DNA from 2 places in the Mycobacterium virginiense genome. Region 1 is predicted to be linked to the other one. Evidence: riboswitches for the same ligand, from Rfam matches in the RefSeq annotation. Region 1 holds a riboswitch; the other holds the start of a gene.
What was found. Region 1 has a riboswitch for cobalamin ahead of MJO54_RS18005 (magnesium chelatase subunit D family protein). Riboswitches for the same ligand answer to the same signal wherever they lie in the genome.
Positions count from the first base shown of each region.

Region 2: another riboswitch for cobalamin. It lies ahead of metE (5-methyltetrahydropteroyltriglutamate--homocysteine S-methyltransferase); the one in region 1 lies ahead of MJO54_RS18005 (magnesium chelatase subunit D family protein).

Region 1 covers NZ_CP092430.2:3,689,635-3,694,044, reverse strand. Annotated here, with positions in the region: gene cobO (cob(I)yrinic acid a,c-diamide adenosyltransferase) at 1-574, opposite strand, end outside; gene MJO54_RS18005 (magnesium chelatase subunit D family protein) at 574-2,562, opposite strand; cobalamin riboswitch at 2,591-2,738, opposite strand; gene MJO54_RS18000 (dienelactone hydrolase family protein) at 2,762-3,559, shown strand; gene cbiE (precorrin-6y C5,15-methyltransferase (decarboxylating) subunit CbiE) at 3,574-4,410, shown strand, end outside.
Region 2 covers NZ_CP092430.2:1,281,925-1,286,334, reverse strand. Annotated here, with positions in the region: gene MJO54_RS06400 (thiolase family protein) at 1-335, opposite strand, end outside; gene MJO54_RS06395 (SDR family oxidoreductase) at 443-1,102, shown strand; cobalamin riboswitch at 1,147-1,360, shown strand; gene metE (5-methyltetrahydropteroyltriglutamate--homocysteine S-methyltransferase) at 1,482-3,776, shown strand; gene MJO54_RS06385 (mycobacterial-type methylenetetrahydrofolate reductase) at 3,850-4,410, shown strand, end outside.

The sequences.
Region 1 (4,410 bases):
TCGGGTGCTTGATGTTGGTCATCTCGGTGACCAGGTCGGCGACCTCGATCAACCGCGGATCGGCGCGCCGGCCGGTGATCACGACGTGCTGGTGGCCCGGACGGTTGGCCAAGGTCTCCACCACGTCCTCGACGTCCACCCAGCCCCAACCCATCGGGTAGGTGAACTCGTCGAGGATGTACAGGTCGTGGGTCTGTGCCGCCAGGCGTTCCTTGATCTGGGCCCAGCCCTCCGCGGCGGCGCCGGCGTGATCCTCCACGCCGCCGGCCTTGCGGCTCCACGACCAGCCCGAGCCCATCTTGTGCCACTGCACCGGGCCGCCCTCACCGGTCTCGGCGTGCAGCTCGCCCAACCGCTCGAGCACGGTCTGTTCGCCGACCCGCCACTTCGCGGACTTCACGAACTGGAAGACCCCGATATTGAAGCCCTGATTCCAACCGCGCAGCGCCAATCCGAATGCGGCAGTGGACTTCCCCTTGCCGTCGCCGGTGTGCACCATCAGCAGCGGCCGGTTGCGGCGCTGGCGGGTGGTCAGGTTGTCGTCGGGCACCGTCAATGGTTGTCCCTGGGGCATCAGGCGGCTCCTCTTCCGGTGGCATCGCGGACGACGTCGGTCAATGCCTCGGCGCTGACCTGCGGCAGCGGCACGTATTCGGCCCGCAAGTGCTCGGCCAGCATCCGGGCCAAGCCGAGTCGCATCCGGCCGTTCTCGCAATCGACCACGACGGCCGAATATCCTTGTCCGGCAAGCTGGTCGGCGGCCAGAAGGGAGCGCTCCACCGGTTCGGCTCCGGCGGTGGCCCGCCCATCGGTCAGCACCACCAGCAGCGGGCGGCAGGCCGGCTCGCGCAGCCGCTCCCGGCGGATCACCTCCGCGGCCTCCAGCAGGCCCTCGGCCAGCGGGGTGCGGCCACCGGCAGGCAACTCGTCGAGCCGCACGGCGGCGATCTCTACCGATCCGGTCGCGGGCAACACCAACTCCGCCTTGGTGTCCCGAAACGTCACCACCGCCACCCGGTCCCGGCGACGGTAGGCGTCGAGCAGCAAGGACAAGATCGCGGTCTTGACATGGCGCATCCGCTCGATGGCGGCCATCGACCCGGACGTGTCGACCACGAACAACACCAGGTTGGCCTCCTGGCCTTCCCGGACGGCGCGTCGAAGATCGGTCGCCTGCAGGATCATCCGACCTTCAGCACGGCCCCGGGCGCCCTGATGCGGCGCAGCGGCGCGCAGCGTCTCGAACAGGTGCAATCCGCCGGCGTTGCCGGATGCGGTGGCGCCCACCCGGCGTCCGGAGCTGGTGCGGGCCCGGCTGCGCCGGCCGGCGCGTCCTTCGCCCACGCCGTCGACCGCGAAAAGCTTGGCGCGGTACGGGGAGTCGGCGCCCACGGTCGAGGTGGAGCCCGGCCCAGGGTGCCCGGTCGGTGCGGGCCCGCGCTGTTGTTCCGGCGGCGGCGAACCACCTTCCGGCGGACCATCGGGCTCGGGCCCGTCGGGTCCCGGACCGTCCGGGTCGGGCTCGGGCTCCTCGGGTGGCAGCAGTTCGTCGAGTTCGGCCTCATCGAGACCCGGTGCGTCGAACGGCTTGCGTCGCCGCCGATGCGGCAGGGCCAACCGGGCGGCCACCCGCAAGTCCTCGATATTGACCGCGTCGCGCCCCTGCCAGGCCGCGTGAGCTACCGCGGTGCGGGCACAGACGATGTCGCCGCGCAGGCCATCGACGTCGAACGCCGCGCAGATCTCGCCGATCTTGACCAGCGCAGCGTCGGTCAGTGCCACCTGCGGCAGCAGTTCCTGGGCTTGATGGATCCGGGCGCGCAGCCGATCTTCGGCCGCGGCATACGTCGCGGCGAAGCCATCCGGGTCGGCGTCGAACGCCAGCCGCCGCCGCACCGCCTCGGCCCGCAGCACCGGATCGCGCGGGGCAGACACCTCGACGGTCAGACCGAACCGGTCAAGCAGTTGGGGGCGCAGCTCGCCCTCCTCGGGATTCATCGTCCCGACGATCACGAACCGGGCGGCGTGGGTGACCGAGACCGCGTCGCGCTCGACCGTCAGCCGCCCCATTGCCGCGGCGTCCAGCAGCAGGTCCACCAGGTGGTCGGCCAGCAGGTTGACCTCGTCGACGTAGAGGATGCCGCGATTGGCGCGCGCCAACAGCCCGGGTTCGAAGTCGACCGTGCCGGCGCTCAGCGCGCGCTCCAGGTGGATGGAACCCACCACCCGGTCCTCGGTGGCGCCCACCGGCAGCTCCACCAGCCGCACCGGGCGGGTCTCGGTGGCCGCGTCGCTGGGGAACGGGCCGTCGGGGGAGAGCGGGTTCGCCTCAGCGGGATCGGAAGAGAACCGGTCACCGGCCACCACGTCGATGGGCGGCAGCACCTGGGCAAGCGCGCGAACCAGCGTCGACTTGGCGGTGCCCTTCTCGCCGCGGATCAGCACCCCGCCGATACCGGGGGAGATCGCGCTCAGGACAAGCGCCAGCGCCATGTCGTCGAGGCCGCCCGGGGCATCCGGGTCGCCGCCGAGGACAGCGGGAAAGGGGTACAGCTGTTGCATTGAGGCTCCGCTCGTGTGGCCAACACCTGTGTGTTGGCGACGCGAAGCCGGTATTCGGACTGACCGTGGCGCACCGAAATGCGCCGCGGAACACCGTAGCGGGCCTGCGTCGGAGTCACACCGACTTCCCTGGCGCTTCGCGCCGATACCCTAACACTCGGGGCCGCAGACGCCGACCGAGAGAAAGGGCACACGACCAGTGAGTGCACCTGAAGCAGACTTGACCGGATGGGTCGCCGAACCGTTCACCGGTGGCGAGTTCACCCACGACGTGTACCGCAAGGGCGAGGGTCCTGGTGTGGTGCTGATCCCGGAGATCCCGGGGATACACCCCGGAGTGCTGGCGCTGGGAAATCACCTGGTGGACAACGGGTTCACCGTGGCGATTCCTTCGTTGTTCGGCGAGCCGGGTAAGGCGATCACGCCGGGCTACGCCGCGACCACGATCGCTCGGGCCTGCGTGACCCGCGAGTTCGCCGCGTTCGCCACCGACAAGCAGCGCCCGGTCACCCAGTTCCTGCGGGCGCTGGCCCGCGACCTCAACGAGAAGACGCCCGGCAAGGGCGTCGGGGTGATCGGTCAGTGCTTCACCGGCGGTTTCGCGCTGGCCGCGGCCGTCGACGATGCGGTGCTGGCGCCGGTGCTGAGCCAGCCGTCGGTCCCGATCCCGCTCACGCTCAAGCAGCGCCGCGACCCGGGTCTCTCCGAGGTCGAGCTCGGTGTCGTCGCCGACCGGGCCGCCACCGACGGCCTGTGCGCTCTGGGCCTGCGGTTCAGCGAGGACAAGATGGCCCCCGGTGACCGCTTCGCGACGCTCAAGGCACGGCTCGGGGACGCCTTCGAGGTCATCGAGATCGATTCCTCGTCGGGCAACGCGCACGGTCTGTCCCGGATGGCGCACTCGGTGCTCACCGACCAGGTCCGCGAGGTCGACGGCCACCCCGCCTACGAGGCGCGCAAGCGGGTGGTGGAATTCCTCACGCAGCGATTGACCTAGCTACGATCGCCGCTGTGCCAGCCCAGCCCCGCCCCGCCGAACGCATCGCCGTAGTGGGCATCGGTGCCGACGGCTGGGCCGGGCTGGGCGAGCCGGCGAGGCAGACGGTGCTGGCGGCCGACGTCGTGATCGGCGGGCCGCGTCACCTGGACCTGCTGCCCGCGGTCGACGGTCAACAGCGCCACACCTGGCCGTCGCCGCTGCGCGCCGGGCTGCCCGCGCTGCTCGACGCGCTGGACGGGCAGCGCGTGGTGGCGCTGGCCTCGGGTGATCCGCTGTTGTCCGGTGTGGGCAGCACGCTCATCGAGTTGTTCGGAGCGCAGCGGGTCACGGTGATTCCGGCGGTTTCGTCGGTCACGCTGGCCCGGGCCCGGTTGGGCTGGTCCGCGGAGTCCGCGGCGGTGATCAGGTCCGCCGACGTGAATGCGGTGCTGCGGGAGTTGGCGCCGGGGCGGCGGGTGCTGGTGCTGTCGTCCGATGAGAGCACCCCGGGGCAGCTGGCCGCCCTGCTGACCGAGCGTGGCTACGGAGCCAGCCGGATGGTGGTGCTCGGCGATCTCGGGGGAGCCGCCGAATCGCGAGTGGAGACCACCGCCGCCAGCTTTGCCGGTTCGGCCCCGCGGCTCAATATCGTCGGGCTGGAATTGGCCGGCCCGCCGGCGTACGGCTGGGCGGCCGGCCTGCCCGATGACGCCTACGACCACGACGGGCAGCTCACCAAACGTGACCTGCGGGCCGCCGCGCTGGCGCGACTGGCCCCGGCTCCCGGGCAGTTGCTGTGGGACGTCGGTGCCGGTGCCGGCTCGGTGGGCATCGAATGGATGCGCTCGCATCCGGCCTGCCGTGCCATC
Region 2 (4,410 bases), 2.4 Mb from region 1:
ACCACGACGTCGTAGTGTCCGGCGACCACACCGGCGGCGGCAAAGTGCACCGACTGCTGGCTGGAGCCACACTGGCGGTCCACGGTCACCGCCGGCACCGTCTCCGGCCAGCCCGCGCTCAGCACCGCCGTGCGGCCGATGTCCAGGGCCTGCTCACCGGCCTGCATGACACAGCCCCAGATCACGTCGTCGACCAGCGCCGGGTCCACGCCTGCCCGGTTGACCAGCCCGTTGAGCACCTGGGCGGACAGCTCGGCCGGGTGTACCCCGGACAGTCCGCCGTTGCGCTTGCCGATCGGCGCGCGCACCGCTTCGACGATGACGGCTTCAGCCATGGGTGCTCCTTTATCAATTCGGGGTCTTGTTGCCTCGATTGTCGACGGGCGCGCTCGGCCGGCGTCAGCGGGGGTCACTCCGGGGGCTCCCGCGTACCGTCGGATCCATGGCACGCATCGTGATCATCGGCGGCCACGGCAAGATTGCCCTGCTGCTGGCCCCCATCCTCGCCGCCCGCGGCGATCAAGTCAGTTCGGTGTTCCGCAACCCCGACCACGCCGAAGAGGTCGCGGTCACCGGTGCGGTCCCGGTGGTGGCCGACATCGAGCAGCTCGACACCGACGGTCTCGCCCGACTCATGGCAGACCACGACGCGGTGGTGTTCTCCGCCGGCGCCGGCGGCGGAAACCCGGCACGCACCTACGCCGTCGACCGTGACGCCGCCATTCGCAGCATCGACGCCGCCGCGAAAGCCGGTGTGCGGCGCTTCGTGATGGTGTCCTACTTCGGCGCGGGCCCCGATCACGGCGTTCCCGAAGCCGATCCGTTTTATCCGTACGCGCAGGCCAAGGCCGCCGCCGACGCCCACCTACGCGCCAGCGACCTGGACTGGACGGTGCTGGGCCCCAGCCGGCTGTCTCTCGACCCGGCTACCGGCAAAATCGCCGTCGGTCCCGACACGGCTAAAGGCCAGGTCTCTCGCGGCAACGTCGCGTTGACGATCGCGGCCTGCCTGGCCGACAAGTCGACTATCGGCCGCACCGTCGAGTTCAACGACGGCCAGACCCCGATCCCGGAGGCACTCGCGGCCGGTCGAGCCGAGTAATCTCGATCACGCAACTGGTTTGCCGTTGTCGCCGCCAGGCGGCCTCGGCATCGAGCGCACCGCAGTTTACGCAGTTTTCCGTGGAGCGCAAGAGGGAACCCGGTGAGAATCCGGGACTGTCCCGCAGCGGTATGCAGGAACGACCGCCGTCATAAGCACTGGTCACGGGTTAGCCCACCGACTGGGAAGCGACGGCCATTAGGTGCACCTCGGTGCGCGCCTGCGAGTCCGAATACCTGCCCGTTGTGCTGGGCGCGCCGCGCCCGGCGGATCAACGCCTCGCGGAATAGGCGTCTGGTTTTGAGGGTTATAGTGCTTTATATATAGGCACGGGACCGGATCAGCTGGGCGGCTGCTGGCGTTGACCCACCCTCGTCGATTGAAGGATCAAATCGTGACCGTTCAACCTTTTACCGCCACCGTTCTCGGCTCACCGCGAATCGGACCGCGCCGCGAACTCAAGCGCGCCACCGAAAGCTACTGGGCCGGAAGGATCGGCCAGGACGAGCTGAAGAAGGTGGCCGCTGGCCTGCGCCGGGACACCTGGGCTCAACTGGCCGCCGCGGGGCTCGACTCGGTACCGGTGAACACGTTCTCCTACTACGACCAGATGCTCGACACCGCGGTACTGCTGGGGGCACTCCCGGCCCGGGTGGCCGGCGTCGCCGACGAGCTCGACCGCTACTTCGCCGCCGCCCGCGGCAACGCCGAGATCGCTCCGCTGGAGATGACGAAGTGGTTCGACACCAACTACCACTACATCGTTCCGGAGATCGGCCCGGACACGACGTTCTCCCTCAACCCCGCCAAGGTGCTCTCCGAGCTCGCCGAGGCCAAGGAGCAGGGCTTCGGCGGAAACGTGGCCCGACCGGTGATCATCGGCCCGGTCACGTTCCTGTTGCTCAGTAAGGCCGTCGGCGGTGCGCCGGCGCCGATCTCGCGTCTCGAAGAGCTGACCGACGTGTACGCCGAGCTGCTGGCCAAACTGGCCGACGCCGGCGCGGAATGGGTGCAGATCGACGAGCCGGTGCTGGTGACCGATATCTCCGCGGACGCCCCGGCCCTGGCCGAGCAGGTGTACAGCCGCCTCGGCGGGCTGAGCAACCGGCCGGCGATCTTCGTGGCCACCTACTTCGGTGACCCCGGCGCCGGGCTGCCCGCGCTGGCCAACACCCCGGTCGAGGCGATCGGTGTGGACCTGGTCTACGGGCCCAACACCGCTATCGCATCGGTCCCCCAACTGGCCTCCAAGATTCTGGTCGCCGGGATCGTCGACGGCCGCAACATCTGGCGCACCGACCTGCAGGCCGCGCTGGCCAAGTTGGCGTCACTGCTGGGCCCCGCCGGGGCGGTGGCTGTCTCTACGTCGTGCTCGACGCTGCACGTGCCCTACTCGCTGGAGCCCGAGACCGGCCTGGACGACGCACTGCGCAGCTGGCTGGCGTTCGGCGCCGAGAAGGTGACCGAGGTGGCCACCCTGGCCCGCGCCCTGCGTGAGGGCCGGGACGCGGTCGCCGCGGAGATCGCCGCGTCCAACGCCGCGGTCGCCTCCCGCAAGTCCGACCCGCGACTGAACAACGCGGCGCTGCGCGCCCAGATCGCCGAGATCCGGGCGGCCGGTATCCAGCGCGGTTCGGCCGAGGCACGCCGCGCCGCCCAGGACGAGCGGCTGCACCTGCCGCCGCTGCCGACCACCACCATCGGTTCGTTCCCGCAGACCGTGGAGATCCGCAAGGCCCGCGCGGCCCTGGTGGCCGGGGAGATCAACGAAGCGGAGTACACCGACCGGATGAAGGCGGAGGTCGCCGCCGTCATCAAGTTGCAGGAGGACCTCGGGCTCGACGTGCTGGTGCACGGCGAACCGGAACGCAACGACATGGTGCAGTACTTCGCCGAGCAGCTCGAGGGCTTCTTCGCCACCAGCAACGGCTGGGTGCAGTCCTACGGCAGTCGCTGCGTGCGCCCGCCGGTGCTGTTCGGCGACGTGACGCGGCCCAAGCCGATGACAGTTGATTGGGCCACCTACGCCCAGTCGCTGACCGACAAGCCGGTCAAGGGCATGCTCACCGGTCCGGTGACCATCCTGGCCTGGTCGTTCGTCCGTGACGACCAGCCGCTGGCCCACACCGCCTACCAAGTGGCGCTGGCGATCCGTGAGGAGACGGTGGATCTGGAGTCCGCCGGCATCGCGGTGATCCAGGTCGACGAGCCCGCCCTGCGCGAGCTGTTGCCGGTGCGCGACGCCGACAAGGCGGCCTACCTGGATTGGGCGGTCGGTTCGTTCCGGATGTCCACCTCGGGCATCTCCGACGCGACGCAGATCCACACCCACCTGTGCTACTCGGAGTTCGGCGAGGTGATCGGTGCGATCGCCGACCTGGATGCCGACGTCACCTCGATCGAGGCGGCGCGCTCGCACATGGAGGTGCTCGACGACCTGAACGCGATCGGCTTCTCCAACGGGGTGGGACCGGGTGTCTACGACATCCACTCGCCACGCGTGCCGAGCGCCGACGAGATGGCTGCTTCGCTGCGCGAGGCGCTGGATGCTGTTCCGGCGCAACGCCTCTGGGTGAACCCCGACTGCGGTCTCAAGACGCGCAAGCCCGACGAGGTGACGGCATCGCTGGCCCATATGGTTGCCGCGGCCAAGGAAGCCCGCACCGGCCTGTGACCGTCTGACATGTTGCGCCCCAGAGCCATTTCTGGGGCGCAACATGTCCTTTCCATGAGAACGGAGTCCCCTGGTGCCGTTGAACACCATCGCACTGGAATTGGTGCCGCCCAACACCGATCGTGGGTGTGAGCACGCCCGCGAAGAGGCCTACAAGGTCCTGCAGCTCTCGGACCAAGCGGGTATCGCGGGCCGGATCGGTCACGTCATGATCCCCGGGCTGATCCCCGAGGACGACGATCGGCCGATCGAGATGAAACCCAAACTCGATGTCCCGGAATTCTGGTCGACAATCCGTCCCGAACTGCCCGGCGTACGTGGACTGTGCACGCAGGTGACCGCATTCCTCGACGAGGCGGCGCTGCGGACGCGACTGGTAGGCCTGCGCCAGGCCGGGTTCGACGGAATCATCTTCGTCGGTGTCCCCCGCACGCTGAACGACGGTGAGGGCGGCGGCGTCGCACCCACCGACGCGCTGTCGAAGTTCGACGATCTCGTCGACAACCGGGGCGTCATCCTCATCCCGACCCGGGACGGCGAGCGCGAACGCTTCGACTTCAAATGTGACCGGGGTGCCACCTTCGGGATGACGCAGCTGCTCTACTCGGACGCGATTGTCGGATTCCTTCGCGAC